DNA from 2 places in the Steroidobacter cummioxidans genome. Region 2 is predicted to be linked to the other one. Evidence: riboswitches for the same ligand, from Rfam matches in the RefSeq annotation. Region 2 holds a riboswitch; the other holds the start of a gene.

Region 1 (16,098 bases), on a different contig from region 2:
TCGTGCCGAGGCCGACACTCTGGTCGGCGATCGAATGCACCTGTGGCTGGGTTTTCGGCGGAGTCACGCATCCGCTGAGCGCCGTAACGATCCCGAGCAGCAGCGCGCTCGAGCGGCAAGCTGCCATGGTCATGACGCTTTCTCCTTGTCCGACGCCGCGGCGGAATAGGGCACCAGCTCTTCCAACCGGCCGATCAGACGTCTCAACATCGATTGCAGCATCTTCACTTCTTCACGCGTGAAGCCGTCCAACGAGGTATTCAACGCGTCACATGCCGTAGGAACCAACGTATCGAGCACGTCAGCGCCCGCAGCAGTGAGGGAAAGCTCGACGACGCGTCGATCATCGGCGCTGCGCCGCCGCTCGATCAGCTTGCGTGCTTCGAGCTGGTCGACCAGGCGCGTCATCGCGCCGCTGTCGTGATGCAAGTCCCGACAGATATCGGCGATCGTGACCGCCAGCCCGTCACGCAAATACATCAGCACGACCCACTGCTGCAGAGTGAAGCCCTGTTGCTCGAACAGGCCTTCGATGCGTTCCTGCATCAGCCGCTGGGAGCGTTTGACCAGATAGCCAATGCTGTCGCGCAGGTGGAAAGAGTCGGGGCGGTAGTGAGATCGGGGCATTGCTTGCCTCGGCAATAACTGCCTAGGCAGGGATTATAGGAAGCCGCTGCTGCCCAACAAGGCGCTTTCAGGAACTAGTCAGCGGAATCCTGGGCACGAAAGGACGCGGTGGCAGCGTCCGTGCTCAGCGGCGGACGGCCCAGCCAGCGGGCCGGTAGAGACAGGGCGCTGATGAGCGACATGACCAGCGCGGCGGCGTAAGGAATTGCCTGAATGAGCAGCACCGCGACCCAGAGTGAAACATCGGGCGCCTTCAATTCTTCGGGAATGCCGACGACCCAGCCGGGCGCGATCGTGTACTGACCCGTCAGGCCGACGGCCGCCAGCACCAGAACGATCATCCAGGCCGTTTCGGCGCGTGCCGCCGCGAGGCCTGCGAGCAGCGCGTGTGGTTGTTTGTCCTTGGGCGTGCGGAAGAACGGTTGATTGCGTGTCAGCAACCCTTGGACGACGGCGACGCTGACGACGTGTGACAAAGCCAACCCCGCCAGCGCCGCGGCCAGGGTCTGACGGATGTTGGCGCCGACGCGGGCTGAATATAGATGCGCCAGCTTGGCGATCTTGAATGCAAACAATGCCAGCGGCAGCACCGAGAACATCATCAATGGCGGATCGAAGCGATGGGGGGCGAGGATCATCGCGGCGGACCACGCCACCGCAAACAGATTGAAGACCAGGTTCAGCCCATCCATCATCCAGGGCAGCCACCCGGCAATGAAGTGATAGCGCTGACCTTTAGTGAGTCGATCGTCAGGTCGCAGCAGTACGTCGGCGTGAGAGCGCAGGATCTGCACCGCGCCGTACGCCCAGCGGAAGCGTTGTTTCTTATAGTCGGTGAACGTCTCGGGCATCAGTCCGCGCCCGAAGGTCATCGGCAGGTATTGCGCTTCATAGCCGTGCTCGAACAAGCGCAATCCCAGTTCCGCATCCTCGGTGATGCACCACTCGGCCCAGCCGCCCACGCTCTGCAATGCCGAATGTCTGACCAAGGTCATGGTGCCGTGTTGAATGATGGCATTGCGCTCGTTGCGCACGACCATGCCGATGTGAAAGAAGCCGCGATACTCCGCGTAGCACATCGCTTTGAACGCGTTCTCTTCGGCGTCACGGTAGTCCTGCGGCGACTGCATGATGGCGAGCTTCTCGTCCGCAAATGCGGGCACGAGCGTGTGCAACCAATGCGGATCGACCTTGTAATCGCTGTCGATGACCGCGACCACCCGAGCATCGGCAGCCGTGTGTTTGAGCGCGAAGTTCAGCGCGCCGGCTTTGAATCCCTTGAGCGGCGCGACGTGAAAGAATTTGAAACGCTCGCCGAGCTTCCGGCAATGCTGCTGCACCGGCTGCCAGGTAGCGGGCTCGGGCGTGTTGTTGTCGACGACGATGACTTCGTAGTCGGGATAATCCAGAGCGGCGAGCGCGTCGAGCGTCTCGATCAGCATTTCCGGCGGCTCGTTGTACGCCGGCACGTGGATGGAGACCTTGGGCAGCGCATGCGTATCGAGTGCTGCCAGGTCGAAGGGGCGTTTGCGCGGCTTGCCCCAGCGTGCCTCTGCCCATTCCAGCGCTTCCGTGATCAGAACCGCGATGACGCCGAGCATTCCCAGAATCAGCACGGTGCCGATCAGAATGCTGGATACGGTCAGGTAGCGCCGCGAATAGTCATAGATGATCCAGACCAGCGTCGTGGCGACGCCATACACGACCACGGCCAGCAAGCTGCGTCCACGGGTTCCCAGCGCGAGGCTGTGCACGTAGAGCATGGCCAGGATCAGGGTCGAAATGCCGACGGACACGGCGGCGAGCGTTTGCCACTGTGGAATGCGCACGATGGGCTCGACGAACGCAAACTTGGGTTGCCGATGGACGTCATAGACGCCCCAGTACGCCTCGACCGCGCCTTGATACCGCGCCTTCCAAGGCTGATCGAACGCTTCCATCAAGTAGTAGACGTAGCCTTCCTGCCTCGCCAGCTCGAGGAAGCGCCGAAGAAACATTGCCTGATTGCTCGTCGACGCGACCGCGCCGCCGCGAGTGCGTCCGTCCGATGGCCAGCCAACCTCGGCGATTACGATTGGCTTGCCGGGATAAGCGCGCTGCAGCTGTTCCATGCACGAGATCACGTACTCGATGGCGTGATCGACCGGGATGCCTTCCCAATACGGCAACAGATGCACCGCCAGATAGTCGACGTGCTCGACCAGCTCGGGATATTTCAGCCAGACGTGCCAGGGTTCGGCGGTGCTCACCGGTTGCGCTACCGCTGCACGCACGCGATCCAACTGTTCTGTCAATTGCGCAACGGTGAGATCGCCGCGCAGGATGGACTCGTTACCAACGATGACGCGGATGACATTGGGATACTTGTTGGCCAGCTCGATGGCGGCGGCCGCTTCCCGATCGTTGGTGGCCAGCCTGCGATCGAGCCAGGCTCCGACCATGACTTTCAAATCGTGGCGGGCGGCGAGCTCGGGAATCAGCCCCAGACTCTTGAGCGTGGAATAGGAGCGAACGGCCGTAACCTTGCCGGCCAACAATCGCAGGTCGCTGTCGATCTGTTGCTCGGTCGGCAGCTCCTGGACGAATGGATCCTGCCCCGCCTGGAATGGCGAGAACGCCATGCCTTGCACCCGCGCCGGCCAGGGCGGCTCGGCAGTCGGGCGGTTCATGTAGGCCCACAGGCCGAAGGTGAGCGCCGCAAACACGGCCGCAACCAGAAAAGCCGACCACTTCATTGTGACTCGATTGACGACGTGGGGGCGAATAGCGTGGTTGAGGGCAACGTTCAGGCAACGAACCTGCGACATGTTAACTTAGCCGGCGCGACGCACGGCCGAAGTCGGCACGCTCGCATCCGAAGGAGTCTTTAGGCTATGTATCGGCACATTGGTAAGTCGTTCTTTCCACGGCAGTTTTCCCTGCGCAACTGGATGCGGGCTGCACTCGGCCTGACGCTCCTGGCGGCAGCTGCCACGGCCTCCGCGCAGCAGGCGAAGAAGGACTATGCGAGTTGGGAGATCACCCCTTTCTACGGATACATGGGCGGCGGCCGGTTCGAGGATTCGACCACCAATACCGACCGCGATCTGGATGAGGACAACAGCTACGGCATCATCTTCGATGCGGCTGCGGATCACTGGCGCCATTACGAGCTGATGTACGTCAAGCAGAGCACCACTCTCGAGGGCACGGTGCCGGTGAGTCTCGACGTGGAATATCTACAGATTGGCGGCACCGTCATGTACGAAGATGCCGAAACGGTCTTTCCCTATTTCGGCATGACCTTGGGCGCTTCGCGCATGAGCCCGGGCGGAGCGGGGCTCGATAACGAGACCAATTTTGCGTTCTCGATAGGCGCGGGATTCAAAGCGCCCATCAGCGAACATTTCGGCGTGCGCTTCGATGCTCGCGCGTTCCTCACGACGCTGAGCACCAGCGGCAGCATCTTCTGTGCGTCCGATAACGGCGTCGGCACATGCGCGATTCGCGCCAAGTCCAGCAGCTTCGTGCAGTACCAGGCGGCACTCGGCCTCACCTACAGTTTTTGATCGCGAGGATCACTCTGCGCTCGCGATGCTGCAGGTCGAAAACATCAGTAAGTCCTTCGCAGGAACGCCACCGCGGCGCGTGCTCGGTGGCGTTTCGCTGCAGCTCGCGCCGGGTGAGTACGTCGCCGTCATGGGCGAGTCGGGCACGGGTAAATCCACCCTGCTCAATCTGATCGCCGGGCTCGACACGCCCGAGGGCGGCCGGATCTGCCTCGATGGTCAGGACATCGGCGCGCTCGACGACGATGCTCGCACGCGACTGCGTCGGGCGCGCATGGGCTTCGTGTTTCAGGCGTTTCATTTATTACCGCACTTGAGTGTCGAGCGGAACGTCGCCTTGCCGTTGGCGCTCAATGGTCAGCGAGGCCGTGAAGCTGCCGATCGAGTGCGTGAGTTGCTCAAGGCGGTGGGTATGTTGGAACGTGCCAACGCCGCACCTTCGCAACTCTCCGGTGGCGAGATGCAACGTGTCGCCGTCGCGCGCGCGTTGGCGCATCGTCCGGCGCTGGTGCTGGCCGATGAGCCCACCGGCAATCTCGATGCGGAATCTGCGGCTGAAGTGCTCGAGCTGCTGGCCACGCAACTCAAGCGCGACAATGCCGCCGGCATTCTGGTGACCCATTCGGAGCTGGCCGCCACCACTACCGATCGCATCCTGCAACTCTCCCGGCAAGGATTGGCGCCGCGCGCTGCCGCTTCCTCACGTCCAACGTGATTGCGCCGCTGCTCATCGAGGCCGCGATCACCGGGCCGATGCGGCGCTCGCCTGGACGCACCTTGCTCGCTGTTCTCGCCATCGCGCTGGGCGTGGCGCTCGGGCTGGCCATCTATCTGATCAATCGTTCCGCCGCCGATGAGATTTCCCTGGCGGCGCGCAGCTTGTATGGGCTCGCCGATCTCGTCGTCGAAGGCGGCGCGGATGGGTTCGATGAAAACTTATATCCGCGCATAGCGCGCGTTCCTGGAGTCGCGGTTGCCAGTCCCGTCGTCGAGGTCGAGGCGAAAATCGTCGGCCGTCGTGGTCCGCTAACGTTGCTGGGGATGGACGGCTTCAAGTCGAAGCTGCTGCAGCCCGCGTTCGCTGCCGCGGTGGTTGGCGGCGGCGCCGAGGAAGAGCGGTCGGGCGGCGCTTCGGAGGATGCGGAGCCTGAGAATCAGTTCAACGATCGTTCGCTCTTGCTGAGCGCCAGTGCAGCTCGCGAGTTGCAGCTGAGCCCGGGCGATTTCGTCGAATTCCAAGTAGGTGTGAAGCGCGAGCGTTTGCGTGTGTCGGGTGTGCTGCCGCCGGCGGCGCTGCAGGACTTTGCGGGGGTGGTCGATATCGCAACCGCTCAATGGGTGTTCGAACGTCTCGGCAAAGTGTCGCGGATCAATCTGCGGCTCGCGACGGGTTCGAGTCCGGAGCAGGTGAAAGCAGCACTTGCGGACATGTTGCCATCGACAGTGCGAGTCACGACGCCGGGTCAAGCAACTGACGACGCTCTTCGGCTCTCGCGTGCGTATCGTTCCAATCTAACGGCGCTTGCGTTGGTGGCGTTGTTCACCGGCGGGTTCTTTGTGTATTCCACGCAGTCGTTGGCTGCGCTTCGTCGGCGTCGCGAGTTCGCGGTCATGCATGCGATTGGCGTGACTCGCACCGAGCAGCTGATCCTGATGCTTTCTGGCAGCGTGATCGTCGGTGTCCTTGGTGCAGTACTTGGCATCGTGCTCGGTGTGATGATCGCGAGAATCGGATTGAGCGCGCTCGGGGCGGACCTGGGCGCGGGCTACTTTCGCGGCCTCGCGCCGGGGTTGAATGTTCACATCGTTGAAGTTGCCGTGTTCTCGTTGCTTGGCATTGGCGTGGCCGTTGCCGGTGCGCTACGACCGGCACTCGATGCGGCTCGCGTTCCGACGGCCAGCGCGCTGAAGGCGGGTGATATCGCCAGCGGCGAAGTGCGTCCGCATGGCTGGATGGTGCTGACGCTCGGAGTGCTTGCGGCGATCGCCGTGAGTCTGCCGCCGATCGCGGGATTGCCGTTACCCGGCTTCGTTGCTATCGCGCTGTTCCTCATTGGTTGCGTGGTCGCGATGCCTTCCGTCGTCCGCTTCGTGTTGCGCCACGCGCCGCGCTGGCGTCGCATTCCCTATGAGATTGCCATCGCGCAGATCGCCGGCACTGCGCGCTATGCGACGCTGAGTGTGTCTTCCATCATCGTCAGCTTCAGCTTGATGGCATCGATGGCCATCATGGTCACATCGTTCCGAGATTCGCTCGATCAATGGACGCAGAAAGTCCTGCCGGCGGATTTGTACGTGCGCGTAGGATACGTTGGGCAGTCGTCGTATCTGGATGAGTCGCTGGCCCGGTCGATGGCGCAGGTGCCGGGTGTCGAGCATGTTGAGTACAACCGCCTGGCTCGCGTGCAGCTATCGGCCGATCGCCCGGCCTTGGCCCTGATCGCGCGATCTCTGAATCGAGATCATCCCGATAAAACGTTGTGGATGATGAGCACCGCGACCAATGACATTCCGGCAGGCGCGGTGCCGGTGTGGATCAGCGAGGCGGCGTCCGATCTGTTCGCGATCGAGGCGGGCGATGAGATCAGGTTCGAGCTCGCGGGCAAGCAGGTTGTCGCCTCCGTGCGAGGGGTGTGGCGCGACTATGAGCATCAAAACGGTGCCATCGTCATGGGGCGCGATGAGTACGTGGCTCTAACCGGCGACCACGCAGTCAACACCGTCTGGTTCTGGCTCGACAATGGCGCTGACATCGGCAAGGTTGGCAACGCCATTCGCGATCTGCTGCCGCCAGGCATTGACTACGACATGCGGACACCGGGCGAATTGCGCAAGATGTCGCTCGCGGCGTTCGATCGGACGTTTGCGATTACCTACTTGTTGGAACTGGTGGCGGTGACGATCGGTTTGTTCGGCATCGCCGCGGGCATTAGCGCGCAAGTACTGGCTCGACGCAGCGAGTTTGGCGCGCTCAGACACCTCGGCTTTACGCGCGGGCAGGTTGCGACGATGCTGGCGATCGAGGGTTCGGTGCTGGGTGCGCTTGGCGTGATCGTCGGATTGATTGCGGGCACGGTCATCAGCTTGATCCTGATCTATGTGGTGAACCGGCAATCGTTTCACTGGAGCATGGATTTGAGCGCGCCTGTTGGCTTGCTCGCCGGATTGAGCGCGGCTTTGATCGCTGCCGCTGCGTTGATCGCGGTGGTGAGTGGCAGACAGGCGATGGGCGGCGAAGTCGTGCGCGCGGTCAAGGAGGATTGGTGATGCGACTGTCGCGTGGGCTGTGTTTGCTCGCTGTGGCGACGCTTGTGGTGTTTGGTGCGCGTGCCGATGCGGTCTATCCCGCCGTCGTTCCTGGTTATCAAATCCAGTTTCCCCGCGACGAGGGCAGTCATCCTCAGTTCAAGACGGAGTGGTGGTATGTCACCGGCTGGCTCGAAGGCACAGCGAATCAGCCGATCGGTTTTCAGCTGACCTTCTTTCGCTCGCGCACCGGCATCGACGACGACAATCCTTCGCGCTTCGCTCTGCGCCAGGCGTTGTTCGCTCACCTGGCGATCAGCGATCCAAAGCGCGGCGTCTTGTTACATCACGAGAAGTCGGCGCGCCCGGGTTTCGGTCTGGCCGAAGCGGCCGAAGGAGCGCTCGATGTTCATATCGACGATTGGCAGCTGCGCAGGGAAGGTGACGGTTACATTGCCATCGCCAGGGCCGATGACCTGCAGCTCGACTTGCAGCTGCAGCCCCAGGCATCGCCGTTGCTTCAGGGCGATCATGGCTTCAGTCAAAAAGGCCCGAACCCAAGCTCTGCCAGTTACTACTACAGCCTGCCTCAGCTCGCCGTCACGGGCCGCGTCACCATCGACGGCAAAGAACAAGCCGTGCGCGGCGTTGCCTGGTTCGATCACGAGTGGTCCGGCGCGATCGTCGATGAGCGCGCACAGGGTTGGGATTGGGTCGGTTTGAATCTCGACGATGGCGGCGCACTGATGATGTTTCAAATGCGCGGCGCTGAAGACAGCGAGCTGTGGGCGGCCGCCAAGTGGCGGGCTGCCGGTGCCAGCGAAGGCGTTTCATACAAACCAGAAGCCGTGGAGTGGCAGCCAGTGCGTTACTGGCGCTCCTCACGCACGGGAGTTCGCTATCCGGTCGAGTGGCAGGTGACCGTCGGCGATCGAGTCATCACCTTGAAGCCGCTCATGGACGATCAGGAGAACGACGCCAGTGGCAGCACCGGCACCATCTATTGGGAAGGTGCCGTGCGTGCATTCGAAGGAGACAAGCCCATCGGCCGCGGTTATCTGGAGCTGACGGGCTACGGCAAGAAAATACGCTTGTGACCGCCGTTACTTGACCAGTTGACGGCGCGCGACGATGACGCCGTCCTCGTCCGCATACAGCCAATCGCCAGGACGAAAAGCTACGCCGCCGAAGCGAACCACGATGTCGCGCTGACCTTCGCCGCGCTTGTCGGTCTTCAGGGGATGAGTGCCGAGCGCTTTGACGCCGATGGGCATGTCGGCCATCGCGGCGGAGTCGCGGATGCAGCCGAAGACGACGATGCCTGCCCAGCCATTGTCGACGGCCTTCTGGGCGAGCATATCGCCCACCACGGCACGACGCATGGAGCCGCCGGCATCGATGACCAGCACGCGGCCGTTGCCGGCTTCAGCGGTCAGCTCGCGAACCAGCGAGTTGTCTTCGAAGCATTTGATGGTGGCGATCGGGCCGCCGAACTGGATCTGTCCGCCGAAATCGCCGAACAACGGCTCACAGATGTCCAGCTCGTCGCTGAATTGATCGCACAGGTCGGCAGTTCTGATGTCCACGGCGCAGCCTCGTCAGGAGAAGACGGGGCAGTTTGCCGCAGACCCGAGGGTCTGCGCGAGTGCTACTTCTTCTTGCCGAGCAGGCGCGACAGCAGCGAGTTGCTCTGCGGCAGCTTGCGTACGCCGCTCTCGGACAACTCGACTTCGCGCGCCTCTTCCAACAGCTCGTCGGCCAGGCTCTTCTTGAGCTGCTTGTGCTTGCCGGTGTTGCCTGCGCGAGTCGGCTCGGAGCGTTTGGTTGCGGGGCCGGCGGCTTTGGCGGCAACCCTGCTGTCCAGCGCTTTGTGAACGCCGGTGGAGTTCAGCTTGAACGCACCGGTCGCATTGGGCTTGAAGGCGCCGGTTGCGCCCGGCTTGAACGTGCCGGTGGCGGAGCTCAGCGCGCCCGTCGCGTTCGGACGGAACGCACCGGTGGCATTGGGGCGAAATGCACCAGTGGCCGACGTATCGACTTCCATGGTGATGGTCGGCACGACTGGCGCGCGACTGGCGCGGGCGTTGTTGAGCTCGACGACGTTGTTCTTCGGCTCTTCAGGTTCGGCGCGACGCGGTTGTGGCGCATCTTTGAAGCGCAGCTGCTCGGCGGCGCTGATGCGCAGCACCGACGGCGATGCGAAGAATGTTTTGAGATAGCCAGCCACCGCTTCGGCAGACACGGCTTCTTTGAAAAAGCCCAGGCGCAGCGAGTGCACGATCTTGCCGCTGCCCGCCGTGGCGACCGAATACAAGCGATACGCCTCGAAGATATCGAGGTGCGGCATGGTGTCCAGATTCACCGGCTGCTCGGACGCGGCGAGCTGAATCGCAAACCACTTTTCCTGCGCGTTGTCGTTCAGCTCTTCGCTGGTCAGCGCGCGGATCGTTTGCGTGCTGTCGAGATTCGGATGCGCATTCGAGGTATCGCGCACTGGCGCTGGCGGAACCTGCTTGGGAGCCGGCGTTGCCGCTTTATTCACCACGGGCGGTGCGACCGGTTTTGCCGGCGGCTCAGCCTTCTTGGCAACGGGTGGCGCTGCGGGCTTCGCGGCAGCGGGTTTCGGCGCAGCGGCGGGTTTGGCTGCAGCCGCTTTGTTTGTTACGGCGGGCGACGGTGAAGCAGCAGCGGGCGCGGCGGACTTGGCCGGCGGCTCGTCGTAGAGGTCGAGCTCGAAGGTATCGACATCTTCGATCTTCAGGCCTTTGCCGACGTGATACGGCTCGTTCGATCCTTTCGCCTGCTGTGCGGCAGCCGGCGTCGGTTCAGGATCGGAGAACGTAAGAGCGGGCACGCGCACGCTCCGCGCTGTATCCAGCTTCGGCGGCACAGCGACGGGCGCGGGCGGAGTGGCTGCCTTGCTTTTAGCAGCAGCGGCAGCGGCTGCGGGCACCGGCGCGGTGGTTTTGATTTTGAGCTTGCTGGTATCGAGCGCGGCAAACTTGCCACTCAACAAACCAACAGCGAGCGGTTCTTTCGACGGTGTCGGCGCAGGAGCGGCGGCGAGCGGTGTGGGAGCGGGATCGTCGTTCCAGCTCATCTCATCGAGGCCGGGGGCTTCGGTGAGCGCTTTGATCTTCGGCAACGACGCCGACGTGACTGCAGCTTTGGTTTCTTCGTCCGGCTCCCACGTCATCTCCACGACTTCGTCGCTCGGAGCTTTCGCGGCTGGCTTCGCCGGTTGAGCGGGCCTGGCAACGGCCTTAGCAGGCGCGGCTGCCGGCGGCGCGAGGACCGGAGCAGGAGCAGCCTTCGTCGGAGCGGGAGCTGCAGCGACAGGAGCAGGCGCAGCTTTCGGAGCTGGCGCTGCGGCGACGGGAGCGGGTGGCGGTGTGTTGACAACAGCAACGGCAGGACGCGGAGCAGGCGCCGGCGTCGAGGCGGGCAAGTAGCCGCGCGCGAAGCGGCGATCCTCATCGCTCAGGCTGGTTGTGAATGCGGTTGGATACTGCTGACGAACGACAGTAAGAACGCGTTCAGCATGCGCTTCGTTCGTGAAGAAGCCGAGGCGCAGACGATGCCGCGTGCGTCCATCCTCGACACGCGCGACCTGATAAAGCTTGTAATTCTCGAGACCGGGAATGTTACGACCCGTCGTCGGCACCGGTGCGATGGAGGCGCACAGATTGATGACGAACAGCTGCGTGCCGCTCCCTGCGTTTTGGGAGACGAGCGGCGGCTGTGAGCTTTCCGGCTCGACATAGACCTTGCTGGTATTGTCTTCCACGTTTCTTCCCCGACCCGTTGCGCCGCTGATCACCGCCCGCGTGCGGTGGACGCGCTTGCGGCTGAACGATTCATTTCGGCGGGGGGAGTGAGCGCGCTTATGCGCATCGCGCTCGTTCACGGCGGTTTCGCTGTTGTCTTTTGTGGCGAAACCGTTGCCGCATTATGTCGCGGCCCCGTGGCAACCCCGCTGTCTTAGGAAATGAATCCGTTAGACCGGAAGCTTTGCGTCCTCGCCTTTCGGCGAGTTTGCCCAGGAAATCTAACAATCGTCTTGGAACGATTCGATCATCGGCACGCTCAAGGCATAAGTCAAGCAAGTCCGGTCGCTTTCAGCAGACAAGGGGTTTGGCGACAAGTGAGATGCTGCGTTTGCCTTGAGGTTATGTCTCATCTGGTCCGTTGTTGGCGGTTTTGTTACACCGCCATGCGCGTCCACGCTTCTTTGCTCGCGCTCGCGGGCTCGCCCGCCATGATGCGCGGCGCGAGCTGAGAAACGATATGAACCTGCGCAGCATCGGAAAGGCCGAGCGCGCGTAGCGCACCTTCGAGGCCTTCGATCAGCTGACGACGCTCGTTCTCCGTCGGACAGCTGTCACGCGCCAGCGCAGCGAGCTCATCGCCCACGCTTTCCAATGTCTCGGCGATCGAGGGCGCGAACTCGCTCAAGTCGCCCCGCAGCCGCGCGGCAAATCGAAACGAGTTGTATGCGCACACGTACGCGCGATGTCTGAGCTTCAAGTTCTTCAACATTCCCACCGCATGGGTCTCCCGCACGAGGTCACGGGCGAAAGTGTGAAGGGCGACACGAATTGGACGGTGTGCGCTGGATCGCAAAACGCCGTCGCATTTCGGCGTTGCATTTACGCCTCATTACGGATCAAGCACGTACGCCCAAACTATTTTTCGCCGCAAAAAATTTACGCACTGGCCGTTGACAAAGAGCAACTGTCATGATGCTGGGCGCGTCGCGAAGGATGCGCCACGAGGACAGCGGGCGCGCGCGGGTGGCCGGGCTACTCAGGCGCGGCCGACATTGCGATCCGTGGGCGAGTGGAAATATTCGCTTTCTTCGGCGAATTGACGCATCAGTTTGCGCAGCTCCTCGATCCGGCCCTCGGCAGTGCTGATGGGCTGGCATTCTTCGCACTCTGGATCCGAACAGGGTTGCCGCGAGTACAACCAGTACTGCACGGCGCCCGCCAGCAGACCGTCGGCGATGTCCCAGATGTCGGCCTTGTCATCCGTGTCGGCGATCCGGTTGCCCAGGTCGACGGCCTTGCCGAAGGCTTCGCTGAAGGGGTTGTCGGGTTCCTGCATGGGGGGGTCACTCGAGCGTCTGGCGCCCGTTGCTCTCATTGAAGATGGCCCCATTGTAACGGCGTTGTGCCCCCTGACGAAGACTGTCACCGCCTTGAACCCAGGCACGCTGACTGGTCTACTGTCATAAAGCACTCGCCGATACCGTAGCCCGCTGCAAGCGGGCGAATTCATTAGAGGTTTCACATGGCCGAAGATCGTAATCAGGACCCGCAGATGGACGCCGAGGGGCTCTACCAGGAAGACAATTTCACCGACCGCAAGGTGGGTGCGATTCGTCGCCTTTCCCCGGTGCGCGCCGATGGCTCCGCCGATCCTGCCCGCCCGGTGCTGTTCATCGGCCAGGCCGAGATCATGACCAACATGGGTCCGGTGCCCATCAGCTTCGAGATCGAGGGGCAGACGCTGGCTGACGCGGTCATCGGCTTCGCGCCGGCGGCACAGGCCGCGATCGAGCGTACCGTCCAGCAGATCCAGGAAATGCGTCGCCAGCAGGCCTCGCAGCTCGTGGTTCCGCAGGGTCCGGTGCCGGGCATCACCGGCGGCCGCGGCGGCGGCAAGATCCAGATGCCTTGATGATCCATGGGGCGCGTGGCGCCCCATGATCGTGCGTGGGGCCCGTCATTCGGGCCTTACGTGGTGCGTCCCGCCGCGATTTGCGCAGAAATCGCCCATAACTGGCTGCTTTCGCGGCTGGCACGTTTTTCGCTCCATCCCGACTCCAAGCTCGAGCCATGGCATCGCTGCCCGGCTACAACAGAGGTCTGGATGTCGGCGATTCCGTACGATGAAATGCATGCCAGCGACGGCGAGGTGCGAGAGCACTACAGAACCTTCGCTTCCTGGCTCGCGCGCACCCCGAGCGAGCGCGTTGCGCACAAGCGCGCCGAGGCCGACACGTTGTTTCATCGCGTCGGCATCACCTTCACCGTCTATGGTGAGGAAGCCGGCACCGAGCGGCTGATTCCTTTCGACATCGTCCCGCGCATCATTCCGGCCAACGAGTGGAAGCATCTCGCCGCCGGCTTGAAGCAACGCGTGCGTGCGCTGAACGCGTTCACCAACGATATCTATCACTCGCAGGAGATCCTGCAGGCCGGCCGCATTCCGGCCGAGCAGGTGCTTTGCAATGGTCAGTATCGACCGGAGATGCAAGGCATCGACGTGCCCGGCTCGATCTATGCGCACATCGCGGGCGTCGATGTGGTGCGTGCCGGCGAGGGTGAGTTCTACGTTCTCGAAGACAATCTGCGGGTGCCGTCGGGCGTGTCATACATGCTCGAAGACCGGCGCATGATGATGCGACTGTTTCCCGAGTTGTTCGCGCTGCATTCGGTGGCCCCAGTCGAGCACTATCCGGATTTGTTGCTGGAGAATCTGCGCAGCGTTGCGCCGTCGGGTGTGAACGATCCGACCGTCGCGCTGCTGACGCCGGGTGCTTACAACAGCGCGTACTTCGAGCACGCCTTTCTGGCGCAGCAGATGGGCATCGAGCTGGTCGAGGGACAGGATCTGTTCGTCGACGATGAGTTCGTCTACATGCGTACCACTCGCGGTCCGCAGCGCGTGGATGTGATCTATCGACGCATCGATGACGACTTCCTGGATCCGTTGGTGTTTCGGCCGGATTCGATGTTGGGTATTCCAGGATTGTTGGCCGCCTATCGCGCGGGGCGAGTGACGATCGCCAATGCGATTGGCACAGGCGTCGCCGACGACAAATCCATTTATCCCTATGTGCCGGAGATGGTGCGCTTCTACCTCGGCGAGGAGCCGTTGCTGTCGAACGTGCCGACGTACGTTCTACGACGCAAGGAGGATTTGGCATACACGCTCGCGCATCTGTCGGAGCTGGTCGTCAAGGAGGTGCATGGCGCAGGTGGGTACGGAATGTTGATTGGGCCGGCGGCAAGCAAGGCGGAGTTGGAGGCGTTCCGGCAGCGGATCCTGCGCTCGCCGGAAAGATACATCGCCCAACCGACGCTCGCGCTGTCGGCGTGCCCGACGTTTGTCGATGCGGGTATCGCGCCGAGGCACATCGACTTGAGGCCGTTTGTGTTGTCGGGGCGTGAAGTCACATTGGTGCCGGGTGGCCTGACGAGAGTGGCGCTCAGAGAAGGGTCGCTGGTGGTGAACTCGTCGCAAGGCGGCGGGACGAAAGATACGTGGGTGCTGGAGCGCTAGCATGCTGAGCCGCACCGCCGATCACCTCTACTGGATGGCTCGCTACACCGAGCGGGCCGAGAATCTCGCTCGCATGCTCGACGTCAACTCGCGCATGTCGTTGCTGCCACAGGGCGCCGAAATCCTCGAGCAAGGCTGGATCGCGACCCTCACCATCATCGGCCTGATGGATGCGTTCCGGCAGCGGTATGACGCGGTGACCTCGTCGAATGTCATCGAGTTCATGTCATTCGATCGCGACAACCCGATGAGCATCTACAGCTGCATGCGCGCCGCTCGCGAGAACGCGCGTGCCGTTCGGGGCACGCTCACTTCGGAAATCTGGGAGACATTGAATGCGACCTGGCTGGAAATGCGCGGGACCAGCCTGCGGTCTTCCACTGAGGCAGAAGTGGGCAATTTCTTTGAGTGGGTGAAATATCGCTCGCATGTGGCGCGGGGCGTCGTTCAAGGCACGATGTTGCGCGATGAAGCGTGGCACTTCACCTGGCTCGGCACGTATCTGGAGCGCGCCGACAGCACCGCTCGCATTCTGGATGTGAAGTATCACTTGCTGCTGCCTCGCGGCGAGCAAGCAGGCGGCGCGGCGGACTACTACCAGTGGAGTGCGCTCCTGCACTCCGTCTCCGCGTTCGAAATCTATCGCCGCGTTTATCGTGACCTGATCACTCCCCGACGCGTCGCCGAGCTTCTCGTCCTGCGCGATGACATGCCACGCTCGTTGCGTCGCTGCATGTCTCAAGTGCACATGCATTTGCAGTCAGTGCGCAACGCGCAGTCGGCGGAGACCGAACGGCGGGCCGGTGAATTGCAGGCGTCGCTGCACTTCGGCCGCATCGAGAGCGTGTTCGAGGTGGGGCTGCACGAATATCTGGTGCGATTCCTCGGTCGCACGCGCGATCTGGGCGATCGAGTATCACGAGACTTCCTGGTGTCGGCCACCGACTAGGGCCTGTGAACACTCATTTGATGGGCTGCGTTGCGCCTCCAATCGCCTGCAGCAAGGCGCAAAGCGCAGCCCGTATGTCGATACGGGCAAGCTTTGTAACGCAGCGGCAGGCGATTCGAGGCGCAACCCATTCAATGAATAAATATCCTTTGATGGGACGAGCTATTGCGGTTCAGGACGTCGTTGCTCCTCCCTTGTGTGCAGAGAGCACACGGCGGTCGTCCCGCCTAGCCCTGAACCGCAATAGCTCGTCGCAGCCCATCCAATGAGTGTTCACAGGCCCTAGGAGCGCGCGCATGCAGCTACATATCCGACACGAAACGGTCTACCGCTACGGCGAGCCGGTAAAGCGCAGCGTGCAGAACCTGCGACTGACGCCTCGCCGCGATTCCATGCAACGTGCGCTCAGCTGGAGCATGGCTGCGCCCGGGCGTTATC
Region 2 (16,098 bases):
CTGCTCGGCGCTGCCCGGCTCCTGGGCGCCGAACTGATTGCAGGGAAATCCCAGCACGGTCAGGCCACGATCCCGATACTGTTCGTAAAGCGCCTCCAGTCCTTCGTATTGCGGCGTGAAGCCGCACTTACTGGCGGTATTCACCACCAGCAGCACCTGGCCGGCGTAATCGCGCAACTGGACCGGCTTGCCATCGAGACTGTTGGCCGTGAACTCATAAACGGTGCTCATGACCATCCTCCTAACGTTGGATCACCGTAAAGCCGGTTGCGAAGTAAGGCGTCTCGGCAAAACAGTTGGTGGGCACGCCGCGATGCTCCGTGTATTGCAGCCGCATGTCCTGGCCGACATTCCTGGTCAGCTCCTCGGCCAGCTTCGGATCGCGAGTGCTGAAATGCCAGATCTGCGGCGCCACGCCGCCGACGATATACAACGCCAGTTCGCCTTCGAAGGTCTTGCAGAGCCAGCCCTTGCGCGAGAATTTTTGCAGGACGCCGGCGCGCTCGCCTTCGGAGTAAGCCCAGTTCAGGGTGAACCAGGTCCACGCGCTGCCCAGTACGATGACCAGCACCAGGCCCCAGATCACCAGAAGCTTCAGCCAGCGGCGCGGACGGCGGGAAGAGAAGTCGTCGGCCATGTAGCGTTGCTCCTTATCTGATCGGCAGTGGCACGTTGCAAACGTCGATGTGACCGGCCGGGACTTTGTACCACTCATCCTGCCGATTACGCCGCGACTCCACCAGATCGGCGAACGTTTGCGTATCCGTCCTGAGCACCTCCAAGCGGGCGCGCTGCGCTTCGGGCACGTCCGCTGCGAGGCGGATCTGCGTGATCGGCGTGCGCTCTTCGGGCTTCTGATAAAAGCCCATCACGCCTTTGCCGCGGGGCATGGTCGAGAGGATATCCATGCCCTGCAGCACGCGACCGACCAGGGTGATGTTTCGATCGAGCTGTCGCGGCGCATTTCCTGTGACCACATACAACTCGGCGCCGCTGCCGCTGTCTACGTCGTTGTCGCGACCTGCGCCGACCATGCCGTAACAATGAACCATCCAGGCAGAGCCATTCGCGGCATCGCGAGCCGCAGGAAAGCCATTCACAAACCCTGTTTGGGCTGCGTAGGTATCGCGATCCGGCAATGCAGTGAACTGCAGCCCGGAGGCCGACCGGGTGAACTCGGGTGCCAGGGCTTTGTGCGCGTCACCCATAGGCTTCTTTGCATCCGACTCGCCCCACTGCACCACATAGTTTTCCTGCGAGCGCGTGATCGCCAGACCATCGAAATACCTGGCGCGCGCCAGTGCCCGCAGATTGGCGGCGTGCCTGGGAGCGAACTCGGGTTGCAGCTCGATGATCACCCGCCCGCCCGGCAGATCCATATACAAAGTGTTGTTGGGATCGAGCGGCCGCCAGTCGGAGGGTTTGGATGCGGCCAGCACGTCGGCCATGGTGCGGCCGGCAGCCTGCGACGGCAGCGTCGCAATCAATAAAGGTAAGGCGACGAGAGCCACGGCGCGGGCGGATTTGATCACAGCCAGTTCCTTGATAGGTGGCCGCGACTATGCATCCGCGCCGTGCCCAAATCAAACCGCCGCCGAACCTCGCTCCGAGGCCATTGCCGACGGCGCATCCGTGGCGCGGCCGCGTTTCATTCCAAAAACGAAGCGGGTGAAACCGAAACGTCGCACGATGAGCTGGTAGAGCAGAACGCAGCTTACCAACGTTGCCAGCAGCACCCCCCAATACTTGGTCCATGGGCTCCAGGACGTCTGCACCACGTAATAGCCGATGGCGACGATGAGGGTCTGGTGCAGGATATAGATGGGATAGCTCGCATCGCGCGCCCAGCGCAGCAGCGGGTTGCAGAAGGACAGATGGCGATAGCCGTAGCCCAGGAAGGCCATCAGCCATAGCCAGGTGAACACGTTGCCCACGAATGCATCGGCTGGCGTACTGCGATGAATGACCCCCTGAGCGAACAGCCACATAGCGACGAGATACACACTCACGCCGCCGATGGCGAACTGATGTCGGCGCATAGCGAACCACTGCCAGACTCCCGGCATCGAGGCGAGCAAATAGCCGTAAACCGTCAACAACAAGTAATGGTTGAAGATGTACCAGTCCCGCACGAGGTTGTGCGTTTCCGGAAACAGCGGCTTGAGCACTGCTTCGTTGATGGCCAGGGGCAACGCCAGTGTGTACATCCATGCGCCCGCCTGTAGCTTCCTGGCGCTCCGGCGCCACCAGATCATCAACGGCAGAAGCAGCGGCACGTACACGTACAGGTAAGCGATGAACCACAGGTGATGCCAGCTGAAATCGCCTTCTGGATACGGGCGCAACTGCAAGGTCCGCTCCCATAGGAATTGCAGGAAGCCGCCCTGCCAGCGATCCTGAAACAACCGCTCGTAAAACACCTGCGGCGGGACGATCACGAACATGCCGATGACCAGGGGCAGCAGCAGCCGCACGGTTCTCTCCCGGAACAGCTGAGCACCGGTGCGCCGCTGAAGCGCAAACCACATGCCGGCGCCGGCGATGACGAACAACAGCGGCATGCGCAGGCGATGCGAGATGTCCATCGGGGCCACGAGCGCATCGATGCGCTGTTCGTTCATGACGTGCCAGCCCCAGCCGACGAAGATCATGCCCGTGTGATAGAACAGCAGTACGAGGATGGCGATGACCCGCAGCCAATCCAGGAAATCATAACGCTCGCTACCCGCGGCCGTGCTGGGCAAGGAGCTTGGTTGTTGGTTAAGGGCAGCCTGTTCCATGAGACCTCTCCAGCGCGGGGCGATGGCGAGATCCTGATGAGCATGACCCGCCGCCACAGCAACTGCGTGGCAAGCGGTATTGCTCGAGGGGCGAGCGGGATTTCAGCGGCCCATGCGGGCGAACAGTGCGTCCTTGTAGCGACGACTCAAGCGCAGGACCACGCCAGTGCGGAGCGCTATCTCGTAGTCGCCTTTGAATAAAGGCGTGAGCGACGCGATCGCGGCCACATTGACCGCTGCCGATTTGTGGATACGAGCGAAGCGCTGCTCGCCGAGCTGTAGCAGCAGATCCTGTAGCGTCCGGCGCAACAGATACTTGCGGTTCGGGGTGTGCACGTGAACGTAGTTGTCGTCTGCCTCCAGCCAATCGATGCAGCCACTGTCGATCAATTGCAGCCGCTCGCCTGCGGGCACGAGCAACCGCTCGCTCGATCCCGTTTGAGCCCGAGCAGTGGCCACTGCCGGAGCACGTGACTGCCGATCTCCCAAGCGCTCGCGCACTCGGGCAACGGCCTTGAGAAAGCGATCCTTGTCATAGGGCTTGAGCAAATAGTCGACGGCGTTCAACTCGAACGCTTTCACCGCATGCTCATCGTATGCAGTGACGAATACGATCAGTGGCGCCGCAGCCTGCTCCAGCTGCGCGGCGACTTCGAGTCCATTGAGACCGGGCATCTGAATATCCAGAAACACCACGTCCGGCCGCTGCTGATCGATACAGCCAGCGGCTTGCAGCCCATCCTCGGCGCCCGCCACGACTTCGATATCGCTCAGCTCACCGAGCCAGCGCTGCAGCTTGTCTCGTGCGGGCGATTCATCGTCCGCGATGAGGACGCGAATCACGCGCGCCGCTCCGGCAAGGCGACTGTCGCGACCACTGAATCGCCGTCGCTCATCAGCTGCAGCGTCGCCTCGTTTCCGTAAATGACTTTCAGGCGCTCACGACAGTTGCGCAGTCCGACGCCTTCGCGGTGCTCGGCCGGCAGCGCCGATCCGGTGTTATGGATCTCCAGCACGATCCGATCAACCTCGCGGCGCGCAGCGATCCCGATGCTCACCGGTCCGACGCTCCGCTCCACGCCATGCTTGAACGCATTCTCGAGCAACGGCTGCAACAGCAGCATCGGTACCTGCGTGTCGAGCATGTCTGGATCGATGTTCCAACTGAGAGCGACGCGATCCGCGAAGCGCTCCTGCATGATCTGCGCGAACAGCTCCAACGTGCGCATCTCTTCGCGCAGCGTGGTCATTTCCCGATCGTTGATCTGCAAGCTGATGCGCAGCAGATCGCCGAGCCGGGCGAGCATCCGATCGGCACGCTCCACATCCACGTGCATGAGCGCCGAGATGGTATTCAACGCATTGAAAAAGAAGTGCGGCCGCAACTGCGTCTTGAGCTGCGACAGCTGCGCCTCGGCCAATGATTTCTGCAGCTCCAGCAGATGCCGCCGCTGTGCCTGCCATTGCTCGAAAGAATCGAAGCCGAAAATGATCCCCAGCCACAGACCCGAAAACAGCAGCAGCTTCAGCGATTCGTAGCCGATCACGAACAGCCACGACTCGTGCGTGTAGGCGCCGCCGAGCAGCGCATACACCGCATGGCGCACCCCATAGACCAAGCCGATGAACGTGATGCTGAACAGCGGCCACCACACCAGATGCCGCCCGAACCACTGCAGCGGCTGATCCAGATAGGGTGCAAAACGGTGCTTATGGCGCCGCTGGAAGAGCAGCCCCACCGTGGCACCGGCGCACGACGACCCTTCCCAAAGCAGCGGCTCCCACCACGCGATATAGGGGTTGTGCATCTGATCCTGGATAGCGACCAGGATCAGGATCAGGCAGAACGCGACCCATAGCCAAAGCAGCATGCGCCCGGGTGAAGTCACCGCGAGCAAACGGCCAGTTACCGGCGCGGACGTGGAAACGACAGCCATGCCGCGAGTTTAGTCGCGCCATGGCTGCCGGGCGCCCCTTTTGGGGTGAGCGGGACCGATCAGGACGCTTGGGCGCGCAGCGCTTTGAGACTGCCGGCCTGGTAACTGCCGGCCGGTAAGTTGAATGCAATGTTGAAACGATTCCAGCCATTGATGGCGACGACGGCCAACGTCAGCCGTGCCAGCTCTTCGTCGCTGAACTGCGCCCGGGCCTGATCGTAAACCGCGTCCGGCACATGCTGGTTTTCCAGCTTGGTCACAGCCTCGGTCCAGGCCAACGCCGCGCGCTCGCGGTCGGTGTACAGGCCCGGCGCTTCCCGCCACACGCTCAGCAGATACAGCCGTTGCTCGGTCTCGCCTTCCAAACGGGCATCCTTGGAGTGCATATCCACACAGAAACCGCAGCCATTGATCTGCGAGCCCCGCAGCTTCACCAGCTCGATCAGGGAATGCTCCAGGGTGGAATGCGCGAAGGCGGCGTCCAGGCCCAGCATGGCCTTGAAGACGTCCTGATGCTTCATGATGTTGAACGACCGCTGCTGACTCATCGCGTGCTCCTGTCGATAAAGGGGTGTTACCGCCCCTTGACGAGTCAGCCCTGCAGGCTGTGACAGCCCGGAACAGAAACTTTCAGGCGGCTGGGAGAAACCCGCCGAGCTTGTCGGGATTGACCACCGAGTAGTAGGCATAGATGCGCTCGCCGTCGGTATCGATGGTGGTGACTGAGTACAGCTTGCCCCAGAACGAGGTAGCCAGGCCCAGCTCGCCATTGATGCGCACGATGCGCCGTTCGATCCCCTGGGCATGGCGCAGGAAGATCGACTGGAACAACAAAGAGATGCGCTCGGCGCCATGCAGAATGCGACGCGCAGCGATGGCCTTGCCGCCGCCATCGGAGACCAGATGCGCGTCGCTGGCGAACAGCGCCTTTATCGCCGGCAAGTCGCCGGCATTGGCGACCTCGATGAAACGTTCGAGCATGCGCCGGCGCGCCGGCTCATCGACCTGGAAACGCCGGCGCTCGGCCATGACCCGCTCGCGCGCCCGATGCACCAGTTGCCGGCATGCGGCCACACTCTTGCCGAGCACTTCGGCGATATCGTCGTAGTCGCAGTCGAATGCGTCGTGCAATACGAACGCCGCGCGCTCTTCGTGACCGAGCCGCTCGAGCAGGCTCAGAAACGCCAGCGACAGCTCACTCGCCAGCTCCGCCTTCGATTCGGGAGTGACCGGATCGATGTCGGCCAGCGGCTCGGGCAACCACGGCCCGATGTATACCTCGCGCCGCGCTTTCGCTGAACGCAGCCGGTCGATCGACAGCCGGGTCACGATCGTGGTCAGCCAGGCCTGGGTCGAGCGCACATCGGCAGGGTCCGATTCGTTCCAGCGCAACCACGCGTCCTGCAACACATCCTCGGCGTCGGCTCGCGAACCGAGCATGCGATAGGCAATGCCGAGCAGTCGCGTGCGCTCGGCGGCGAAAGCAGTGGCGGTGGTAGTTGGATTGGCACTCATGATTCACACAGACGCAGCCAGACCGTATTAGACGGGTCACGCTCTGCGGTTGTGACAAGGCCAGCTCATTATGGCATCGTGGCCAGCGATTTTTCGGGTCAGCGCTGCTGAAGTTCGCGTCGGCAATACGACCGCCGTGAGGCGCCGATCTCACCTGAAGGGGAAAAAAATGCAGAGAGCCAAACTGCTCATCGTCCTTGCATACACCTTGCTACTGCCCTGCCTGGCATTCGCCCAGGCCAATCAGGCCGGCCGCTCCACGGTCGATGCGTTCTTCGACCGCTTCACCGATGAATGGGTCCGCGCCGATCCCGATCTCGCCACCGGCGTCCGCTATTTCTCCGGCGCCGAGCAAGGCCAGCTCGAACAACAGCTCACGCCCCGCACCCGCGCCTATACGCTCGATCGCATCAAGCGCGCCAGGAAAGGTCTGGCCGACCTCGCCAAATTCGATCGCAGCAAGATGAACGAGTCGCAGCGCGTATCCGCCGATCTGATGCAGTGGCAACTCGAGCAGGTAGCCGCCAGCGAGGCATTCCTCGACTTCGACTTTCCGCTCGATCAATTCAACGGCGCCAACGTCGGACTGGTCGAGGCGCTCACGCTGCGTCATCCGCTGGTGAAGCCGGCGGATGCATCCAACTACGTGCTGCGCATGAAACAGATTGGCACGCGCATGGATGAGTCGGTGTCCGAAGCCCGCCGCCTGGTCGCCAAAAAGATGCTGCCGCCTCGTTTCATCGTGCAGACGACGCTCACCCAGATGCGCAGCTTCAGCGATGTGGCGCCGGTGCAGAACCCGCTGGTCACCGCGTTCGCCCAGCGCATTCAAAACATCGAGGGGCTCAGCTCGGCGCAACGCTCGGAGCTGCAACAGCAGGCCGTTCGGATCGTTACCGAGCAGGTGTATCCGTCCTGGCATCGCGCCATCGCCCTGCTCGAAAGCATTCTGCCCCAGACCAGCAACGACGCCGGCCTGTGGCGCTTCGAAGGTGGCGACCAGGCCTATGCGTACGCGCTCGGCCGCTTTACGACCACCAAGCTCACGGCCGAAGAGATCCATCAGATCGGCTTGCAGCAGGTGGCGCGTATCGAAGGTGAGATGGATGCGATCTTTCGCAAGCTGGGCCGCACTGAAGGCACGATAGCAGCGCGGGCCGCGAAGCTGCGCCAGGACCTGGCGTATCCGGATCCGACTTCGGATTCGAGCCGCGCCGCCATCATGAAAGACATCGACGGCATGATTGCCGACGCGCTCAAGCGCAGCCCGGCGCTGTTCGATTTGCAGCCGAAGGCACCGGTCGTCGCGCAACCCTTCCCTCGCTTCCGTGAGGCGAGCGCCGCCGCAAACTACAATCGCGCGCCGCTCGACGGCTCGCGCTCGGCGATCTTCCAGATGCCGCTGCGGCCGCAACGCATGACCAAGTTCGGCCTGCGCACCCTGGTGTATCACGAGACCGTGCCGGGCCATCACTTCCAGATCGCGCTGGAGCAGGAAAACACCGCTCTACCCAAATTCCGGCAGGCGCGTGTGCTCGGCGGCATTTCCGCATTGTCCGAAGGCTGGGCGCTCTATGCGGAACGCCTGGTCGCCGACAACGGCTGGTACAACGGGGATCCGGAAGGTTTGCTCGGCATGCTCGACGCGCAGTTGTTCCGCGCCCGCCGGCTGGTGGTGGACACTGGCCTGCACGCCAAGAAATGGACGCGTGAGCAGGCCGTCGAGTACGGCCTGGAAGCCAGCGAAGTGGAGCGTTACGTCGTGAATCCGGGACAGGCGTGCGCGTACATGATTGGCCAGCTGCAGATTCTCGAGATGCGAGATCGCGCCCGTGCCGCGCTCGGCGATAAGTTCTCGCCTCAGCAATTCCACAACGTCGTGCTGCAGACGGGCAGCGTGCCGATGGACTTGCTCGGCCGTGAAGTCGATCGCTACGTGGCCGGAGCCACTGCGAACTGAGTGGCGTCGGGGTCGACGCCAGTCCGCAGCTCGTCGGCTGACGATGCTTAGCCGATTACGCGAGAGACGACGTTCGAAATCTCGCTCTCATCACCATCCGACGTAACCGCACGCACCGCGAAATAGTAAGTGGTGCCCGCCTTCAGGTTCTGAACCGTGTAGCTGTTCGAGCCTGCGCTCTGTACTTCGATGGAATTCACCAGCGCATTCTGATTCGTGCCGTAGTGAATGCGGTAACCGGCCAGGTTCTGCAACGTCTGGCCATCGACCGTCTGCGTCGGCACGTTCCACGACAACGCGACATTCGGGCCGGAGGCGGAAGCCGGCGGAGGCGTCGTGCTGCTACCGGAGCCGGAGCCGGAACCAGAACCGGAGCCCGAACCGGCACTGGAAGCGGCGGCCACAGTGATCGCGAACGCGGGCAACGAGGCGCTCGCCTTACCATCGCTCACGCTGATCACGATGTTGGCGAACGTGCCGGCTGCCGTCGGCGTGCCCGTCAGCTGACCCGTGGTGGTGTTGAACTGCGCCCAGGCTGGCTTGTTCTGAATCGAGAACGCGAGCGAGCCGCTACCTTTGGCCTGCGGAGTCGCGGTGTACGCGCTGCCGACGGTGGCCTGAGTGGCCGGCGTGCCGCTGATCGTTGGCGCGGAGCTGTTGCTGGCGCTGTTGCCGCTTGCAGGCGTGCTGGCGCTATCGCCACCACCACCGCCGCCGCCGCCACAACCAGCAGCGATGATGCCTGTCATCACCACCGCAAGCAGTCCGCTACGCTGCACCCACTTACCGACAATCGCCTTCTGCATCTGATAACCCTTGATACTTCTGCCGGCGCTTGCGCGCTCGACGTGAATTTCCAAGGGCGACGCGGTCGCTCGATCGCGACCAAACCAATCAACGGTGTACTCGCGTACACATAGAACAGTCGTGCTTGTCACGCACGTTTTGCTCTCGCTAATTTGGCAGCCCCGCTGTCGTCGGGCGTGAGCCCTTGTAGACCGGTTGCTTTGCGTCCCCGACTTTCGACGGGTTTGCCCTTGACGGTAGCGAGCCTCGATTGCTCCATCCGAGGTTGTGACTGCCGATGACCGCGTGCATACGCACGCCGCCGGCACGGCTGTCACAAGATTTCAGTTAGACGAGAAGGCTTGAACTTCCTCGACCCGCTGCGGCGTTCGCATTCCCTGCAAACCCTATTAATTGATCACTGGAGGCCAGTTTCGCGCTTGCGCGGCTCCTTACCCATCGGAGAGGCACCCAATGTCTCGACGCGGGATGGAGCATAACCCCCCCCGGCAAATGCTCAATCCTGTCGGCGAATAGCGGCAACGTCGCTGTACCCAGACGTCCCACGCCTGCAGAACAAACATTTGCCGATGTTTCTTATGTGCCGCCCGGCAGCAGAATGTGAGTTTCCTCACACTCCGCTGGGCGTTTCACAGGATGCGCCAGAGCCTGTATTTACAGGCTTTTTTGTGGCTTGCGGATGCTTTTAAAGGCGCCGGTCTCAGCGGCGCCGATGACTGTCTCGCGGGCCGCGAGCTTTGAACTTCGCCCCTTTCGAATCGCTCGGTCGGCGAAATTTCGGACCGGCTGGACGGTCACGTCGGAGCTTTTCGACATGTGTTTTCAGGGCACGACTGATCTGCAGCGGCTGTCCGGCGACGCGGACTTTCTGCAGCTGATGGAACACATCCTTGGGCATGCCGGCGGGCAAATCAACGAAGCTGTGATCGTCGCGAATCAGCACGCGACCGATGTGACGACCTTCGAGTCCGACTTCGTTCGCAATCGCGCCTACGATATTCCCTGGTTTTACGCCGTGCGCATGCCCGACTTCGATGCGATAGGTTTCGACGTCCTCGTCGCCACCCCGCCGGGGCCGCTCACGCGGGCGATCATCGTCGCCAAAGTCGCGCGATTCAGCGCGCTTGCGTGGCCGCTCGCCTTCGTCGAAGCCAGGAGACCTGGCGCGCTTTGCTGAGCGAGGAGCCGCGGCTTCCTGGCCGGCAGCGTCGAATTCAACGTTCGTTCTCTCGACCGCTGGCTCGTGGCCGCTGCCACTTTCATTCTCGCTGACACGCTCGCTGACACCCTCAGCCGCACCTTCGCCGCCGGCTGCGAGCCGCTCGCGCTCGGCGCGTTCCAGCGCTCGACGCTCGCGACGGTTCAGCGGCTTCGGCCCTTGATCGACCTCGGTCGACGCACTCTCGACGTTGGCAGCCTGCTCGGAATGAGTCGCACGACCCTGCCACGCAGGCTTCTCAGAGCGCTCCGACCTGGACCATTCCGAACGCGGAGCTCGCTCTCGGCGGGCGCCTGCATCGTCTGCCTCCGCCCAGCTTGAACGCGCTGCCGCGCGATCCGAACGCGGTGCGCGTTCGCGACGAGGGGCGGGGGCGTCACTCGACTGTGACCACGGCGCATCGGACGAGCCTTCGCCTCTGCGCCCCTGAGCCTCCATCAACAGCGGCGTGGCGCCCTGAGCGATGCTGGCGAGTGCAGCCGCGATCTCGACGGCAGGAATATTGTTGTCGCGCTCGTAACTCTCGATCAGCGACATGAACTGCTGACCTGCATTCGCCGCGATCGCCGCCGTCAATTTCTCATTGAACTTCGCGACCCGCCGCTCGTTCACATCCTCGATGGACGGCAGCTGCATCTGCTGAACGGTCTGCCGGGTCGTGCGCTCGATGATCCGCAGCATGTTTCTTTCACGAGGCGCGATGAAAAGAATCGCCTCGCCACTGCGTCCGGCCCGCCCGGTGCGTCCAATGCGATGCACGTACGACTCGGGATCGTAGGGAACGTCGTAATTCACGACATGGCTGACGCGCTCGACGTCCAGGCCGCGCGCGGCCACATCCGTCGCGACGACGATATCGATCTGCCCCGACTTCAACCGCGCAATCGTGCGCTCACGCTGCACCTGAGCGATATCGCCATTGAGCGCCTCGACCGCAAAGCCACGCGCCGACAACCGCGCCGCCAGGTCCTCCGTCGCGATCTTCGTTCGAGCGAACACGATCATCGCGTCGAACGGCTCGGCTTCGAGAATGCGCGTCAGTGCATCGAGCTTGTGCAAGCCGCTGACGATCCAATAGCGCTGACGGATCTGACTGGCAGTGGTCGTCTTGCTCTTGATGGTGACTTCGGCAGGTTCACTCAAGTGTTGTTGCGCGATCCGCCGTACCTGCGTCGGCATGGTCGCCGAGAACAGCGCGATCTGCCGTTCGGCAGGAATCTGCTCCAGAATCCATTCGACATCGTCGATGAATCCCATGCGCAGCATCTCATCCGCCTCGTCGAGCACGAGATGCTTCAGCGATGACAGATCGAGCGTGCCGCGCTTGATGTGATCCATCGCGCGACCCGGCGTCGCGACGACCACCTGCACACCGCGACGAAGGCTCTGAAGCTGAGGCGTATAGCTCTGTCCGCCGTACACCGGGAGTACGTGAAATCCCTTCATGTAGGTGGCGTATTTCTGAAACGCCTCCGCGACCTGGATCGCAAGCTCGCGCGTCGGCACGAGCACCAGCGCCTGAGGCACGGTCTCGCGAGTGTCGATCTTGGAGAGAATGGGGAGCGCGAACGCCGCGGTCTTGCCGGTGCCGGTCTGGGCCTGGCCGACCACGTCGCGGCCCGCGAGCAGATGAGGAATGGTCGCGGCCTGGATGGGCGAAGGCGACTCGTAACCCACGTCCTGCAAGGCTCTGAGCACAGCATCGCCCAGGGCCAGGTCACTGAAAGAGGGGCTTTCGCCCGGGGTCTGATCGGAAGGAGCGGGCAAGGAAAACCTCGGACTTCGCGGGCGCGGACTGCGATAAAGGCGCGCGAGTTTACACATCCGGCGGTGAAACCGCAGGAAACAATGAATTTACAGGGATTTTAGGCCCTTCAGCCCGCTTATGACCAATCCGTAGATTCGTCAGCGACCGCCGCTACGAACCATCTTCCGCAGCAACTGCTCCAGCAGCAGCGAGGGGTCATCGCTGCGGCCCGTATGCACCGCTGAAGTCTGGATCATCGTGCTGCGAGGGGCGACCAGCCAGTGAAAACGCTCTCGCAGCGTCAGCCGGCCGATGGGCCCCGAGCCGGCGCAGATGGCCGGAATGCTGGCGAGATTTTCACGAACCAGGTCGAGATCGACTCCCGGTGCAAGTGCCAGCAAGCGACCTTCATCCAGCTCGATGCGCGCCGCCAGATATTCCAGCGCCGGACAGGAGACGATCACGCCGACATTCATGAACTCTTCGCGTTCGACCCGAGGGACGACGCGAATGATGGCGTAGTCATACGAGCACGGAGCGCGCACGCTTCACCTCCGTGAAAAACAGATGCGGCAGCTGCAACCGCCGCAACAGATATTCGGCGTACGCATTTCGATACTCGGCCGCGCTGGAGAAAGTTGCATCACCCCGCAACAACGCATCCGGAATCAACGCGACGATGTCGCGAATGACGTCCGGCGTGAGTCGCGCGAGCATGAACTCGTGCGCTTCGTCGAGCGCATTCGCAAACGGCAGCAACACATGATCGCGAATCATCGGAAACGCATCCTGGCTGCGCTCCAGATATTGCGTCCAGGAGTGATGAAAATACAAAGCCGCGCCGTGATCGATGAGGCGCAGCTGTCGATGCCACATCAGCATGTTGGTGTTGCGCGCCGTGCGATCGACGTTGGTCACAAACGCGTCGAACCAGACGATTTTCGAGGCGAGTGCCGCGTCCGGCTGGAACACCACGGGGTCGAACGTGATCGCACCCGGCAGATAATCGAGCGCCACGTTGCACCCGGCGCTGGCGCGGATCAATTCCTGAATCTCGACATCGGGTTCGGTGCGCGCCAGATCCGGATCGAGCTCGATCAACACGATCTCGGGCACGGGCAAGCCGGCGGCGCGGCCGATCTCGCCTGCCACCAGTTCGGCGATCAGTGCTTTCGGCCCCTGTCCGGCGCCACGCCACTTGATGACATACATGCCTTCATCGTCGGCTTCGACGATGGCCGGCACGGAACCACCTTCGCGCAGAGGCGTGACGTAGCGGGTGACGACGACGGTTCGCAAGCGTTGGGATCCACACTGCTTCGGCGGCGGCAGTATATAGCCCAGATTCAGATGGTTGGGAGCAGCTAAGGCGAGGAAATTGCCGCTGGCAGCGCGCGCCATACGCGCTCGGCCGGCGAGCAAGCCTGACAATCACACAATGCCGCCGCCAAAACTCTGGCTCGCCGGACGTTTGACGGCGCATTCGAGCCGATAATGACTACGACGATAAGCCGCTACGGGATCGATTGCCGCCCCCTGCTGTAGCCGGGCGCGAGCCAGGATGGGCTGCACGTCGGTGGTGAAGGCGCGCTTCAAGGTCTGCGACGCCATCAGCGCGTCGTTCTCCTGCTGATAATCGGCAAGCATCTGCCGATCGACCAGCAGCGCCTGAGCGTAGGCCCGCTGCAGCTCGATGGCGCTGGTCATCAGGCTCTCGATGGGATCGGTGACATTGTGGGACTGGTCCAGCATGTGCGCCGGATGGAAGTCCGGCACCTGGCGCCACTGCGCATCGACCAGCTCGTTGAACACCAGGAACAGGCGATAGGGCTCGATCGAGCCGGCATCCAGATCGTCGTCGCCGTACTTGGAATCGTTGAAATGGAAACCGCCCAGGCGGCGGGCATGCACCAGGCGCGATACGATCATTTCGATGTTCACATTCGGTGCATGGTGGCCGAGATCGACCAGGCAGAATGCTTTCGGACCCAGTGTCTGCGCGGCGAGCAGCGAGCTGCCCCAATCCTGAATCACGGTCGCATAGAACGCCGGCTCATACATCTTGTGCTCGATGAGCATGCGCCAGTCCGCCGGCAAGGCCGTGTAGATCTGCCGCGTCGACTCGATATAGCGCTCGAACGCGCGTCCCAGATGTTGCTGACCGGGAAAGTTCGCGCCATCGCCGATCCAGACGGTCAACGCCTTCGAGCCGAGCAACTGGCCGATGCGAATGCACTCTACGTTGTGCTCGACGGCCTGGGCGCGCACGGCGGCGTCGGTGTGCGTGAGGCTGCCGAACTTATAGGAAAGCTTCTGACCGGGGCGATCCTGGAACGTATTCGAATTGACCGCATCGAAGCGCAGACCGAGCGCAGTTGCCCGTTGGCGCAGCGCCGCCATGTCATCGGTGTGATCCCAGGGCAGATGCAGGGACACTGTGGGCGTGGCGCCCGTCAGGCTATGAATGACCGCGCAGTCCTCGAGCTTCTCGAACACATTGCGAGGCTCGCCTTTACCGGGGAAACGGGCAAAGCGAGTGCCGCCGGTGCCGACGCCCCAGGAGGGAATGGCCACGCCAAAGCTCGCGACGGTCGCGGTGACCGCGTCGATGTCGAGGCCTCGACGGCTCAGGATCGCGTCCAGGGCGGCGTAATCGGCATCGAGATCCTTCGTCAGCTTGGCATTGCCGTCGGCGATGAACGATTGATCGCGCGGATCGGTGAACTTGCCAGTCATCCTGTCCCCCTGTCCGAGCGCGCCATTATCGAGTGAAGGCGGCGGCGTTACCGGCGTCGACGTTGATGATATTCCCAGTCGACTTCGACGCGCGCTCGGACGCGAAGAAAGCCACGGCTTCGGCCACGTCTTCCGGATACACGCTGCGCTTGAGCAAGCTGCGCTCGCGATAGATGGACTCGAGCTCGTCGGTGCTGGTCTTGTACTGCTCGGCGCGCTGCTGGGCCCACTCGCCCTGCCAGATGCGCGAGCCACGCAACACGGCGTCCGGATTCACGACATTCACGCGAATGCCGACCGGCGCACCTTCCAAAGCCAGACAGCGAGCCAGGTGCAACTCAGCAGCCTTGGCCGTGCAGTAAGCAGCAGCGCCCGGCGATGCGGCCAGCGCGTTCTTGGAGCCGATGAACACGATGGAGCCGCCGATGTTCTGCGTCTTCAGCATCTGGAACGCCTGGCGCGAGACCAGGAAATAGCCCGTGGACAGAATGTCCATGTTCTTCTGCCAGGTCGCGAGACTGGTTTGGTCGACCGGCGAGGCCGACGCGATCCCGGCGTTGGAAATACAAATGTCGAGGCCGCCGAACCGCCACGCGCTGTCGCGAAAGGTGGCGACAACCGCGTCTTCACGCGTTACATCGACCCAGCTGCTGGCGACGACGTCGTTGCCATATTGTTTCTTCAAGTCCGCTTCCGCTTCGCTCAGCGCATCGTGGTCGATGTCACAGAGCACGACGCAGGCGCCTTCATCCATCAACCGCCGAGCGGTCGCCAGACCGATGCCACCCGCACCGCCCGTAATGAGCGCGACGCGGCCAGCCAGCGGTTTCGGCTTCGGCATGCGCTGCAGCTTGGCCTCTTCCAGATCCCAATATTCGATATCGAACGCTTCCTGCTCCGGCAGGCCACGATACGTCGACACCGCGGCCGCGCCACGCATTACGTTGATCGCGTTGATATAGAACTCGCCGGCGATGCGCGCGGTAGCTTTATCCGCGGCGAACGTAATCATGCCGACGCCCGGCACGAGATAAACGACGGCGTTTGGATCGCGCATTCTCGGCGAGCCGGGCCGCTTGCAACGCTCGTAATAAGCCGCGTAACGCTCGCGATATTGCTCGATTGCCGGCTGCACCCGCCGGGCAAACTGCTCGACCGACTCGTTCGCAGCATCGAACGGCAACACCAGCGGCCAGATCTTCGTGCGCAGGAAATGATCGGGGCACGACGTACCGAGATCGGCGAGCGACTGCAATTGCTCGCTGCCCACGAATTCCAGCACCGCCGCGCTGTCGTCGAAGTGACCGACCTTGCGTGTCGTGCCTGAAATCAGGCCACGAATGCGCGGCATGATGGCAGCCGCAACTTCACGACGCTTTTCCACCGGCAGCATTTGC

What was found. Region 2 has a riboswitch for cyclic di-GMP ahead of D0550_RS08795 (fibronectin type III domain-containing protein). Riboswitches for the same ligand answer to the same signal wherever they lie in the genome.
Region 1: it holds a riboswitch for cyclic di-GMP, as region 2 does, so the genes downstream of both, D0550_RS35255 (hypothetical protein) here and D0550_RS08795 (fibronectin type III domain-containing protein) in region 2, are expected to answer to the same signal.

The regions. Positions count from the first base shown of each region.
Region 1 covers NZ_LSRW01000001.1:1,494-17,591, reverse strand. The annotation lists gene D0550_RS00080 (efflux transporter outer membrane subunit) at 1-133, opposite strand, end outside; gene D0550_RS00075 (MarR family winged helix-turn-helix transcriptional regulator) at 130-627, opposite strand; gene D0550_RS00070 (glycosyltransferase) at 702-3,362, opposite strand; gene D0550_RS00065 (outer membrane beta-barrel protein) at 3,501-4,175, shown strand; gene D0550_RS00060 (ABC transporter ATP-binding protein) at 4,201-4,890, shown strand; gene D0550_RS00055 (FtsX-like permease family protein) at 4,887-7,442, shown strand; gene D0550_RS00050 (lipocalin-like domain-containing protein) at 7,442-8,518, shown strand; gene rraA (ribonuclease E activity regulator RraA) at 8,525-9,007, opposite strand; gene D0550_RS35255 (hypothetical protein) at 9,070-11,208, opposite strand; cyclic di-GMP riboswitch class I at 11,385-11,471, opposite strand; gene D0550_RS00035 (hypothetical protein) at 11,625-11,960, opposite strand; gene D0550_RS00030 (hypothetical protein) at 12,228-12,527, opposite strand; gene D0550_RS00025 (hypothetical protein) at 12,714-13,103, shown strand; gene D0550_RS00020 (circularly permuted type 2 ATP-grasp protein) at 13,296-14,711, shown strand; gene D0550_RS00015 (alpha-E domain-containing protein) at 14,713-15,660, shown strand; gene D0550_RS00010 (transglutaminase family protein) at 15,957-16,098, shown strand, end outside.
Region 2 covers NZ_LSRW01000013.1:10,996-27,093, reverse strand. The annotation lists gene D0550_RS08840 (glutathione peroxidase) at 1-231, opposite strand, end outside; gene D0550_RS08835 (hypothetical protein) at 242-637, opposite strand; gene D0550_RS08830 (peptidylprolyl isomerase) at 651-1,532, opposite strand; gene D0550_RS08825 (acyltransferase family protein) at 1,584-2,780, opposite strand; gene D0550_RS08820 (LytR/AlgR family response regulator transcription factor) at 2,883-3,623, opposite strand; gene D0550_RS08815 (sensor histidine kinase) at 3,620-4,717, opposite strand; gene D0550_RS08810 (carboxymuconolactone decarboxylase family protein) at 4,777-5,265, opposite strand; gene D0550_RS08805 (RNA polymerase sigma-70 factor) at 5,348-6,232, opposite strand; gene D0550_RS08800 (DUF885 domain-containing protein) at 6,402-8,192, shown strand; gene D0550_RS08795 (fibronectin type III domain-containing protein) at 8,240-9,130, opposite strand; cyclic di-GMP riboswitch class I at 9,151-9,238, opposite strand; gene D0550_RS08790 (DEAD/DEAH box helicase) at 9,700-11,985, opposite strand; gene D0550_RS08785 (DUF3037 domain-containing protein) at 12,124-12,510, opposite strand; gene D0550_RS08780 (HipA family kinase) at 12,488-13,264, opposite strand; gene rhaI (L-rhamnose catabolism isomerase) at 13,397-14,701, opposite strand; gene D0550_RS08770 (bifunctional rhamnulose-1-phosphate aldolase/short-chain dehydrogenase) at 14,727-16,098, opposite strand, start outside.